3 regions of the Streptomyces sp. NPDC001568 genome follow, and region 1 is predicted to be linked to each of the others. Evidence: riboswitches for the same ligand, from Rfam matches in the RefSeq annotation. Region 1 holds a riboswitch; each other region holds the start of a gene.

Region 1 (4,026 bases):
GGTCGGTGGCGCCGCCATGGTCATCGCCGGCTACGTCCGCGGGGCCGAGGGCGCCTGGGTCGCGATGGCCCTGACCGCGCTCGCGGTCCTGGTGTGGCGGATGACGGAACCGCCCGAGGACTACCTCAAGGACGTCACCGCCGGCGTCTTCGCGGCGTTCTACGTGCCCTTCCTGGCCACCTTCGTCACGATGCTGCTCACCGCGGACGACGGCCCGCAGCGCGTGGTCACGTTCCTGGTGCTGACCGTCGTCAGCGACACCGGGGCCTACGCGGTGGGCTGGCGCTTCGGCAAGACGAAGCTGGCGCCGCGCATCAGCCCCGGAAAGACCCGCGAGGGACTGTTCGGCGCCGTGGCCTTCGCGATGGCGGCCGGCGCGCTGTGCATGGAGTTCCTGATCGACGGGGGCTCCTGGTGGCAGGGCCTGGTCCTCGGTCTGGCCGTCGCGGTCAGCGCGACCCTGGGCGACCTGGGCGAGTCGATGATCAAGCGGGACCTGGGCATCAAGGACATGGGCACGCTGCTGCCGGGTCACGGCGGCATCATGGACCGGCTCGACTCGCTCCTGCCGACCGCCCCCGTCGTGTGGCTGCTGCTGGCGGCCTTCGTCGGCACCGGGTGAGGTCGGCCGATCCGCTGCTGATCGCCGGCTGATCCACCGGCCCCCGCGGTACCGGGGCGGCAGTGGAAGAAAAGCTCCGGCCGGGTCGGGCGGTTACTCTTGAAGGGCGCGCTGCTTCTGCGGCGCGCCTTTCGTCTTACAAGGAGTACCTGCCATGGCCCGCCCCGTTCCGGGAGAGCTCACCTTCGTCGCCCCTCGCGGGGTCAAGAAGCCGCCCCGGCACCTCGCCGACCTCACCCCGGCCGAGCGCCGGGAGGCGGTGGCCGCGATCGGTGAGAAGCCGTTCCGGGCCAAGCAGTTGTCCCAGCACTACTTCGCCCGCTACGCCCACGACCCGGCGGAGTGGACCGACATCCCCGCGGCCTCCCGGGAGAAGCTCCAGCAGGAGCTGCTGCCCGACCTGATGAACGTCCTGCGACACATCAGCTGCGACAACGACACCACGCGCAAGACCCTGTGGAAGCTGCACGACGGCACGCTCGTCGAGTCCGTGCTGATGCGCTACCCCGACCGGGTCACCATGTGCATCTCCTCGCAGGCCGGCTGCGGCATGAACTGCCCGTTCTGCGCCACCGGCCAGGCAGGTCTCGACCGCAACCTCTCCACCGCCGAGATCGTGCACCAGATCGTCGACGGCATGCGCGCCCTGCGCGACGGAGAGGTTCCGGGCGGACCGGCCCGCCTGTCGAACATCGTCTTCATGGGCATGGGCGAGCCGCTCGCCAACTACAACCGCGTCGTCGGCGCCATCCGCCGCCTCACCGACCCGGAGCCCGACGGCCTGGGTCTGTCGCAGCGCGGGATCACCGTCTCCACCGTCGGCCTGGTCCCGGCCATGCTGCGGTTCGCCGACGAGGGCTTCAAGTGCCGGCTCGCCGTCTCGCTGCACGCCCCCGACGACGAGCTGCGTGACACCCTGGTGCCGGTGAACACCCGCTGGAACGTCCGCGAGGTGCTGGACGCGGCCTGGGAGTACGCCGAGAAGTCCGGCCGCAGGATCTCCATCGAGTACGCCCTGATCCGCGACATCAACGACCAGGCCTGGCGCGGTGACCTGCTCGGCAAGCTGCTCAAGGGCAAGCGCGTCCACGTCAACCTGATCCCGCTGAACCCGACCCCGGGTTCGAAGTGGACCGCTTCGCGGCCCGAGGACGAGAAGGCCTTCGTCGAGGCCATCGCCCGCCACGGCGTGCCCGTGACCGTACGGGACACCCGCGGCCAGGAGATCGACGGCGCCTGCGGCCAGCTGGCCGCCTCGGAGCGATAGGGCCGAAAATCGGCCATGGTCGATCACATTCGGCCGCGGGGTACCCTGTGGCCGAACCAATTTCATATTCCGACAGGGGAGCGCCACAGCGCTGAGAGTGCGGTATCCGTCATCCGCAGACCCTCTGAACCTCGCCCCGGTCATTCGGGGTAGGAAGTTCGGTCACCACTCATGCTGTTGCGCCCTGCCCGGCGTCCGCTCTCGCAGAGCGCCGGGCAGGGCCGCGTCTTCTCCTGGTCATCCCAGGAGGAATCAACCAGTGAGCACCACCCAGAGGATCGCGGGCGCCGCGCTCGCGGCCGCGCTCGGCGTCACCACGCTCAGCGCCTGCGGCGGCGAGGCCAAGGACAAGACCGCCGGCGCCGGCGACGCCCCGAAGTCCAAGACGGTCACCCTCGTCTCCCACGACTCCTTCAACGTGACCGACTCGGTCCTGAAGGAGTTCGAGCAGCAGAGCGGCTACACCGTCAAGCGGCTGAAGTCCGGGGACGCCGGCGCGGCGCTCAACCAGGAGATCCTCACCAAGGGCTCCCCGCGCGGCGACGTCTTCTTCGGCGTCGACAACACGCTGCTCTCGCGGGCCCTCGACAACGGGATCTTCACCCCGTACCAGGTCAAGGGCATGGACGGGATCAAGTCCGAGTTCATGCTCGACCCGCAGCACCGCGTCACGCCGATCGACTCCGGCGACATCTGCGTCAACTATGACAAGCAGTACTTCGCGGACAAGAAGCTCGCCCCGCCGCAGACGCTGGACGACCTGATCAAGCCGGAGTACAAGAACCTGCTGGTCACCGAGAACGCCGCGACGTCCTCGCCCGGTCTCGGCTTCCTCCTCGCCTCCGTCGGCAAGTACGGCGAGGACGGCTGGAAGGACTACTGGAGCAAGCTCAAGGCCAACGGCGTCGAGGTCGTCGACGGCTGGGAGCAGGCCTACAACGAGCGGTTCTCGGGCTCCGCGGGCGGCAAGAAGGCCAAGGGCGACCGTCCGCTGGTCGTCTCGTACGCCTCCAGCCCGCCGGTCGAGGTGCTCTACGGCGAGCCGCAGCCGGCCGAGGCCCCCACGGGCGTCTCCACCGGGACCTGCTTCCGCCAGGTCGAGTTCGCGGGCCTGCTGAACGGCGCGAAGAACCCCGAGGGCGGCAAGGCGCTCCTCGACTTCCTGGTGGGCAAGAAGTTCCAGGAGGACATGCCGCTCCAGATGTTCGTGAACCCGGTGGTCAAGGACGCGCAGCTGCCGGAGATCTTCACGAAGCACGGTGTGGTGATCGACAAGCCGGAGAACGTCACCCCGGACGCCATCGCCAAGAACCGTGAGCAGTGGGTCAAGGCATGGTCCTCGCTCGTCGTGAAGTAGCGCGCGGGAGCTCCCCGAAGGAGGGCGGGCGGGCCACCGCCGTCAGGCTGGGCCTGATGGCGGTGCCGCTCGTCTTCTTCGGGCTGTTCTTCGCCTACCCCGTGGCCGCGATCGTCGGCCGCGGGCTCAGGACGGACTCCGGCTGGCAGTTCGGCCGGATCGGCGAGGTCCTGGCGCGGCCGGACATCGCCGACGTGCTGTGGTTCACCACCTGGCAGGCGCTCGCCTCCACGCTGCTCACCCTGCTGATCGCGCTGCCCGGGGCGTACGTCTTCGCCCGCTTCGAGTTCCCCGGCAAACAACTGCTGCGCGCGGTGGTCACCGTTCCGTTCGTGCTGCCGACGGTCGTCGTCGGCACGGCCTTCCTCGCGTTGGTCGGGCGCGGCGGACTGCTGGACGAGCTGTGGGGCGTACGCCTCGACACCACGGTCTGGGCGATCCTGCTGGCGCACGTCTTCTTCAACTACGCCGTCGTCGTCCGTACGGTCGGCGGGCTCTGGGCCCAGCTCGACCCCCGTCAGGAGGAGGCGGCCCGGGTCCTCGGCGCGGGACGCTTCGGGGCGTGGCGCCGGGTGACGCTGCCCGCGCTCGGGCCGGCCGTCGCCGCCGCCTCGCTGATGGTCTTCCTGTTCACCTTCACCTCCTTCGGCGTCGTGCAGATCCTGGGCGGTCCGGCGTACTCCACCCTGGAGGTGGAGGTCTACCGGCAGACCGCGCAACTGCTGGACCTGCCGACGGCCGCCGTCCTGACGATGGTGCAGTTCGCCGCGGTCGGCGCGA
Region 2 (4,026 bases), on a different contig from region 1:
ACGGGGCTGCCGGGCAGGGTCGGATCCTCGGTGAAGAGCCATTCCAGGATCTCCTCCTCGGAGAAGCGGTCGTCGCGCAGCACGGTCAGCAGGCCCACGAGGCCCTTCACGACCTTGTCGCCGTCGATGAACTGGGCCGGAACCTGCAGGGTGCGGTTCTCGCCCCGGCGTACGGCGATGAGCTGGCCTTCCTTGACCATCTGGCGGACCCGGGTCACCTCGATGTCGAGCATCTCCGCGATGTCGGGGAGGTGCAGCCAGGAGGGGACAAGGGCATCGATCTTTGCGTCAATCTCGGTCACGGACACAAGCCTGCCATCTCGGACGGGCCGCCGGTACCTGGCCCGTCCGTCCGGGGTCCGGGCCGCCTGCCGCCCGGGCGGCGCGCTGCGGACTTCCCCGCTCCGCCCGCCCGTGTCCCGCCCGGGCCGTCAGGCGGTGGCGGACTTCAGCGGAGTGCCGGGGTCCGCCACCCGGGCCGGGTCGACGGGGACGGCCGACTCGATGAGCTTGCGGCCCTGTGCGAGGTCCCGAGGCCGGCCGACGGCCAGGACGGCGACCAGGGCCCCGTCCCGCAGCCAGCACACCGACCAGCCGGCGTCGCCCGGGTCGCCGCGCCACACCAGGGTGTCGGCGCCGGCGTGGTGGCCCGCGTACTGGACGAAGCGGCCGAACTGCTCCGACCAGAAGTACGGCACCGGGTCGTAGGCCCGTACGGGCTCCCCCGCCAGGATGTTCGCCGCGACGGCGCGCGGGCCCTGGAGGGCGTTGTCCCAGTGGTGGACCAGCAGCCGCGTCCCGTAGCGGGCCGACGGGAAGGAGGAGCAGTCGCCGACGGCGTACACCCCGGGGAGGGTGGTGCGCAGGTGGGCGTCCGCGGTGACGGAGCCGTCGGGGCCGCGGTCGACGCCGGTGCCGGCCAGCCAGTCGGTCGCGGGGCGCGCGCCGATGCCGACGACGACGGCGCCCGCCTCCAGTTCCCGGCCGTCCGCCAGTCGGACCCGGCCCTCCTCGATGCCGGCCACCTTCGCGCCGGTGATCAGTTCGGCGCCCGCCTCGGCGTACCAGTGGGCCATCGGTGCGGTGACCTCGGCCGGCAGGGCGCCCGCCAGGACCCGGTCCGCCGCCTCGACGACGGTCACGGCGCAGCCCGCCGCCCGGGCGGCGGTGGCGAACTCGGCGCCGATCCAGCCGGCTCCGACGACAACGGTGGCGGGGGCGGCGGCCAGGACGGGTCGCAGCCGGGCGGCGTCGTCGAGGGTGCGCAGCAGGTGTACGCCGGGGACGCCCTCGGTGCCGGGCAGGGTCAGCGGTCGCGCGCCGGTGGCCAGGACGAGGACCCCGTACGGGACGGGTCCGGCCCCGGTGTCCAGTTCGCGCGCGGCGTGCCGCAGGCCGGTGACCTCGGTGCCGAGCCGCAGCTCGATGTCGAGGCCTTCGAAGTCGACGTCGAAGGCGGAGTCCTCGGCCTTGCCGAGCAGCACCGCCTTGGACAGCGGGGGCCGGTCGTAGGGCTGGTGGGGTTCGGCTCCCAGCAGGGTCACGGGGCCGGCGAAGCCCTGTTCGCGCAGGGCCACCGCGGTCTGCACCCCGGCCATTCCGGCGCCGACGATCACGACACCGGGGTTCGTCTGTTGCGTCTGCTCGCTCACCCGCCCCAGCCTAGTTCCCTGACGATCCGTCAGGAATAGCGGGGGCGGGAGCCCGGGCGGGACACGGGGGATGCGGCGGGGAGGCGGCGGGTGGGCAGCGGGGAGGCAGCCTTACCCGCCATCGGCCACGGGGTTAGTCTGGCCACCGTACCTATCGCGGGAGTCCGGGCGCACCGGGCTGAGAGGGAGGCTGGCCGGCCTCCGACCGTACGAACCTGATCCGGGTCATGCCGGCGAAGGGAGGGGCTGGACGCCCATGCACTCATCTCGGAAGGGATCCGACGTCCTCGTCATCGGGGGCGGGATCATCGGCCTGGTCACCGCCTGGCGGGCGGCCCGGCGCGGCCTGCGCGTCGTACTGGCCGATCCGGACCCGGGCGGCGGCGCGGCCCGGGTCGCGGCGGGCATGCTGGCCGCCGTCACGGAACTGCACTACGGCGAGGAGACCCTGCTCGGGCTCAACGTGGCCTCCGCCGCCCGCTACCCGGACTTCGCCGCCGAGCTGTCCGATGCCGCCGGCGGCATGGACATCGGCTACCGGGCCTGCGGCACCCTGGCCGTCGCCCTCGACGCCGACGACCGCCTCCACCTGCGCGAACTGCACGCGCTCCAGCGCCGCTGCGGGCTGGAGTCCGAGTGGCTCACCGGCCGCGAGTGCCGCCGCCTGGAGCCGATGCTGGCGCCCGGGGTGCGCGGCGGGCTGCGCGTCGACGGGGACCACCAGGTCGATCCGCGCCGCCTCGCGGCCGCCCTGCTGGCCGCCTGCGAGCGGTCCGGGGTGGCGTCGTACCGCAGCCGCGCGGACCGGCTCCTCACCACCGGGGACCGGGCCGCGGGCGCCGTCCTCGACGACGGTACGGAGCTGCTCGCCGACCAGGTGGTGTTGGCCGCGGGCTCGCTCAGCGGCCGGCTGGCCGGCGTGCCGCCGGAGGTGGCCGTCCCCGTACGGCCGGTGAAGGGGCAGGTGCTGCGGCTGTCGGTGCCGGCCGCGTACGGCCCGTTCCTCTCCCGGACCGTACGGGCGGTCGTGCGCGGCAGCCACGTCTACCTGGTGCCGCGCGAGAACGGCGAGCTCGTCGTCGGCGCCACCAGCGAGGAACTCGGCTGGGACACCACGGTCACCGCGGGCGGCGTCTACGAGCTGCTGCGCGACGCCCACGAGTTGGTGCCCGGCATCACCGAACTCCCGCTGGTGGAAACCCTGGCGGGGCTGCGTCCCGGTTCTCCGGACAACGCCCCGCTGCTCGGTCCGACCGAGCTGCCGGGCCTGCACCTGGCCACCGGCCACTACCGCAACGGGGTCCTGCTGACCCCCGTCACCGGGGACGTGATGGCGGAGCTGCTGGCGACCGGAGTCGTACCGGAGATCGCCCGCCCGTTCACCCCCCGCCGCTTCTCCCCCACGCGTCAGGAGTCCTACGCATGACCATCTCCGTCAACGGCGAGCCGCGCGAGGTCGCGGCCGGCACCACCCTCGACGCGGTGGTCGCCACTTTGTCCCGGGCGCCCAAGGGGGTCGCCGCCGCCCTCAACGAGACCGTGGTCCCGCGCGGACAGTGGCAGCACACGCGGCTGGGCGACGGCGACCGGGTCGAGGTCCTCACCGCGGTCCAGGGAGGCTGACGGCGATGGCGGACGACCTCTTCACGCTCGGCGGCCGTACCTTCACCTCCCGCCTGATCATGGGCACGGGCGGCGCCCCGAGCCTTGACGTGCTGGAACGCGCGCTGACCGCGTCCGGGACGGAACTGACGACGGTGGCGATGCGCCGCCTCGACCCGACGGTGCAGGGCTCGGTGCTGTCGGTGCTGACGAAGCTCGGCATCGCCGTGCTGCCGAACACGGCGGGCTGCTTCACCGCCGGCGAGGCCGTGCTCACGGCCCGCCTCGCACGGGAGGCCCTGGGCACGGACTGGATCAAACTGGAGGTCGTCGCGGACGAGCGCACCCTCCTGCCCGACGGCGTCGAACTGCTCGACGCCGCCGAGGTCCTGGTGGACGAGGGCTTCACCGTCCTCCCGTACACCAACGACGATCCGGTGCTGGCCCGGAAGCTGGAGGACGTGGGCTGCGCGGCGATCATGCCGCTCGGCTCCCCCATCGGTTCGGGCATGGGGATCCGCAACCCGCACAACTTCGAGCTGATCGTCGAGCGGGCCGGCGTCCCGGTCATCCTGGACGCGGGGGCCGGCACCGCCTCGGACGCCGCGCTGGCCATGGAGCTGGGCTGCGCGGGCGTGATGCTGGCCTCCGCCGTGACCCGGGCCCAGGAACCGGTGCTGATGGCCGCGGCCATGCGGGACGCCGTATCGGCGGGACGCCTCGCGCACCGCGCGGGACGCATCCCGCAGCGGCGCTTCGCCGAGGCCTCCTC
Region 3 (4,026 bases), on a different contig from region 1:
CACCGAGGTGACGGCGGGGTGGGCGACGGGGAAGGCCACGGCCAGCTCCGGCAGCGTGCAGCCGATCGATTCGGCCAGTTCGACCAGCTGCTCCACGGCCTCCAGCTTGGCGACGTTGCCCGGGATCGCCGGGTCGAACCGTGCCGGAGTGAGCGCCGCCCGCCCCGAGGTCAGGTCGATGGGGCCGCCGAGCCGGTACTTCCCGCTCAGGAATCCGGACGCGAGCGGGCTCCAGGTCAGCACTCCCATTCCGTATCGCTGCGCGACGGGCAGCACGTCCGCCTCGATGCCCCGAGCAAGGATCGAGTACGGCGGCTGCTCCGTACGGAACCGGGGCAACGCCCGCCGCTCCGCCACGTGGTGCGCCTCGACGAGTTCCTCCGCCGGGAACGTCGAGCAGCCGAAGGAGCGGATCTTGCCGGCCCTGACCAGGTCGCCGAGGACGGCCAGGGTCTCCTCGACATCGGTCGTGTGGTCCGGCCGGTGCACCTGGTAGAGGTCGATCCAGTCGGTGTCCAGCCGGCGCAGGCTGTCCTCCACCGCCCGCACGATCCACCGCCGCGAGTTGCCGCTGCAGTTGCGGCCCTCGCCCATCCGGAAGTGGACCTTCGTGGCGAGCACGACGTCGTCGCGCCGCCCCTTGAGCGCTTTGCCGACGATCACCTCGGACTCACCGGCGGAGTACATGTCCGCGGTGTCGACGAAGTTGATGCCCCGGTCGAGTGCGGCATGGATGATCCGCACGCACTCCTCGTGGTCCGGGTTCCCCACCGCGCCGAACATCATCGTGCCCAGGCAGTGGGCACTCACCTCGATGCCGGTACCACCAAGACTTCGGTATCCCATGGTCATGCGGCCGCACTCTAGGACCTGGAGCGCGCTCCAGGTCAAGAGCCGAACCCCCAGGCCGTCATCTTGAACTCCCGCCCCCCGGCACCCTTCAGGGCTCGGACATGGCGCTGCTCCCGAACGACGGAACTCCGCCGCTCGGGAGCAGCACTCCCCCCGAACAGTGCGTCAGTCCGCCAGCGGCAGGTAGACGCGGTTGCCCGCAGCGGCGAACTCGGCGGACTTCTCCGCCATGCCCGCCTCGATCTCGTCGGCCTTCAGGTCCCCGCCGTGCTGACGGCGGATGTCCTGCGAGATCTTCATCGAGCAGAACTTGGGACCGCACATCGAGCAGAAGTGCGCGGTCTTGGCCGGCTCGGCCGGCAGGGTCTCGTCGTGGAACTCGCGCGCCGTGTCCGGGTCGAGGGCCAGGTTGAACTGGTCCTCCCAGCGGAACTCGAACCGTGCGTCCGACAGGGCGTCGTCCCACTCCTGAGCGCCCGGGTGCCCCTTGGCCAGGTCCGCCGCGTGGGCGGCGATCTTGTAGGTGATGACGCCGGTCTTCACGTCGTCCCGGTTGGGCAGGCCCAGGTGCTCCTTGGGCGTGACGTAGCAGAGCATCGCCGTGCCCCACCAGGCGATCATCGCGGCGCCGATGCCCGAGGTGATGTGGTCGTAGGCGGGAGCGACGTCCGTGGTCAGCGGGCCGAGCGTGTAGAACGGCGCCTCTTCGCAGATCTCCTGCTGGAGGTCGATGTTCTCCTTGATCTTGTGCATCGGGACGTGGCCCGGGCCCTCGATCATCGTCTGGACGTTGTGGCGCTTGGCGATGGTGTTCAGCTCGCCCAGCGTCTTCAGCTCGGCGAACTGCGCGGCGTCGTTGGCGTCGGCGATGGAGCCGGGGCGCAGGCCGTCGCCCAGCGAGTACGTGACGTCGTAGGTCGCGAGGATGTCGCAGAGCTCTTCGAAGTTCGTGTAGAGGAAGTTCTCCTTGTGGTGCGCCAGGCACCACGCGGCCATGATCGAACCACCGCGGGAGACGATTCCGGTCTTGCGGCGGGCGGTCAGCGGCACGTACGGCAGGAGTACGCCGGCGTGGACCGTCATGTAGTCGACGCCCTGCTCGGCCTGCTCGATGACCGTGTCCTTGTAGATCTCCCAGGTCAGGTCCTCGGCGCGGCCGTCGACCTTCTCCAGCGCCTGGTAGAGCGGCACGGTACCGATCGGGACGGGGGAGTTGCGCAGCACCCACTCGCGGGTGGTGTGGATGTTGCGGCCGGTCGAGAGGTCCATGACCGTGTCGGCGCCCCACTTGGTGGCCCAGGTCATCTTGTCGACCTCCTCCTCGATCGAGGAGGTGACCGCGGAGTTGCCGATGTTGGCGTTGACCTTCACCAGGAACCGCTTACCGATGATCATCGGCTCGATCTCGGGGTGGTTCACATTGGCCGGAAGGACGGCTCGACCTGCGGCGATCTCCTCGCGAACGACCTCGGGGGAGACGTTCTCGCGGATCGCGACGTACTCCATCTCCGGAGTGATCTCGCCCCGGCGGGCGTACGCGAGCTGGGTGACGGCGGCGCCGCCACGGCCGCGGCGGGGCTGCCGGGGGCGGCCCGGGAAGACCGCGTCCAGGTTCTTGAGGCCGCCGCGGGGCGAGGTGTGCTTGATGCCGTCGTCCTCGGGGCGCGCGGGACGACCCGCGTACTCCTCGGTGTCGCCACGGCTGATGATCCAGTTCTCGCGCAGCGGTGCGAGGCCCCGACGGACGTCCGTCTCGATCTGGGGGTCGGTGTACGGACCGGACGTGTCGTAGAGCGTCACGTCCTTGCCGTTGGTGAGGTGGACCTGGCGAACCGGCACCCGGATGTCGGGGCGGGAGCCCGCCACGTAACCCTTGTGCCAGCCCGGCTGGCGCTCGTTCCCGCCGTCGGCGTCCTGGCTGACGGCAGGCGTGCGTGCGTCCTGAATGGTCATGAGACCGTATCTCCCTACGCCGGCATTACCCGGTAACAGGTTCGGCGGTCGACGCAGCCTCTTCCCGTACGCATTCTCATGTGCGTACGGTGATCAGCGCCCTCTCAGCCCGGTGCTCCGAGCTCCCGCGTTGTGCAAAGGTGCCCCCACGCTAGCGTCATCTGTGGCGTGCTGAACAGTGGGCCCCCTCATCTCTTGCGATGATCTGCCGGTGACGTCCTCGCCGCAGCCCCCCACCGAGCCCATCGAACCCACGGGTCACCACGGCCATGAGCACGCATCCCACGGGCATGCGGCCGGGCCCGCCCAGGGCCATTCCCACAGCCACGGTCACGGGCCGGCGGCTCCCGTCTCCAAGCACCTGCGCAAGGTCATCGCCGCGGTACTGATCCCCTTCGCCGCGGCCGTCTTCATCGGCATGGCGGTCCTGTGGCCGGGCGGTGCCCCCGCCCACGAGCGGACCGGCGTGGGCTTCGATCGGCAGACCCAGCAGGGTCAAGTGGTCGCGCTCGAAAGCGTCGACTGCAAATCGGTGAACGCCTCACAGGTGCCGTCGACGGGCGACCTGTCGACCCCCCAGGGCCGTGAGGCCGAGGCCGCGCAGAACGGCGACTGCAAGAAGGCCACCGTGGTGGTCGGCAGCGGCCCCGACAAGGGGCGCGCCTTCTTCGAGATCGTCCAGCCTGGCGCGCCACGGCAGTTGGAGCAGGGCCAGAAGGTGGTCGTCGCCCACGCGCCGGACGCCCCGCGGGACCTCCAGTACTCGGTGATCGACGTGAACCGGAAACTGCCGATGGCCGTGCTGGCCGGCATCTTCGCCGTCGCGGTCGTCGTGGTCGGGCGGCTGCGGGGGCTGTTCGCCCTCATCGCTCTCGTGATCAGCTTCGCGATCCTGACCCTGTTCATCCTCCCGGCGATCCTCCAGGGCTCGAACCCCTTGGTCGTCGCGATCGTCGGAGCCAGCGCGATCATGCTGATCGCCCTCTACATGTGCCACGGGCTGACGGCGAGGACCTCGGTAGCCGTCCTCGGCACGCTGATCTCGCTGATGCTGATCGGCCTGTTGGGCTCGGTGTTCATCGACTGGGCGTTCCTGAGCGGCAACACCGACGACAACACCGGCCTGATCCACGGCCTCTACCCCGACATCGACATGAGCGGTTTGCTGCTCGCAGGTGTGATCATCGGCTCACTCGGCGTACTCGACGACGTGACCGTCAC

The links. A riboswitch is a leader RNA that binds a small molecule or an ion and turns the genes downstream of it on or off. The one in region 1 is predicted to bind thiamine pyrophosphate.
Region 2: linked by a shared signal. The riboswitch ahead of thiO (glycine oxidase ThiO) and the one ahead of ACFY0I_RS30615 (thiamine ABC transporter substrate binding subunit) in region 1 are both predicted to bind thiamine pyrophosphate.
Region 3: linked by a shared signal. The riboswitch ahead of thiC (phosphomethylpyrimidine synthase ThiC) and the one ahead of ACFY0I_RS30615 (thiamine ABC transporter substrate binding subunit) in region 1 are both predicted to bind thiamine pyrophosphate.

Annotation. Positions count from the first base shown of each region.
Region 1 covers NZ_JBIAVF010000019.1:95,375-99,400, reverse strand. The annotation lists gene ACFY0I_RS30625 (phosphatidate cytidylyltransferase) at 1-622, shown strand, start outside; gene rlmN (23S rRNA (adenine(2503)-C(2))-methyltransferase RlmN) at 777-1,889, shown strand; TPP riboswitch at 1,954-2,063, shown strand; gene ACFY0I_RS30615 (thiamine ABC transporter substrate binding subunit) at 2,149-3,246, shown strand; gene ACFY0I_RS30610 (ABC transporter permease) at 3,303-4,026, shown strand, end outside.
Region 2 covers NZ_JBIAVF010000015.1:70,784-74,809, forward strand. The annotation lists gene ACFY0I_RS26535 (Rv2175c family DNA-binding protein) at 1-302, opposite strand, end outside; gene ACFY0I_RS26540 (NAD(P)/FAD-dependent oxidoreductase) at 432-1,652, opposite strand; TPP riboswitch at 1,799-1,911, shown strand; gene thiO (glycine oxidase ThiO) at 1,909-3,078, shown strand; gene thiS (sulfur carrier protein ThiS) at 3,075-3,275, shown strand; gene ACFY0I_RS26555 (thiazole synthase) at 3,281-4,026, shown strand, end outside.
Region 3 covers NZ_JBIAVF010000003.1:334,273-338,298, reverse strand. The annotation lists gene ACFY0I_RS07360 (aldo/keto reductase) at 1-846, opposite strand, end outside; gene thiC (phosphomethylpyrimidine synthase ThiC) at 1,018-2,805, opposite strand; TPP riboswitch at 2,800-2,944, opposite strand; gene ACFY0I_RS07350 (YibE/F family protein) at 3,017-4,026, shown strand, end outside.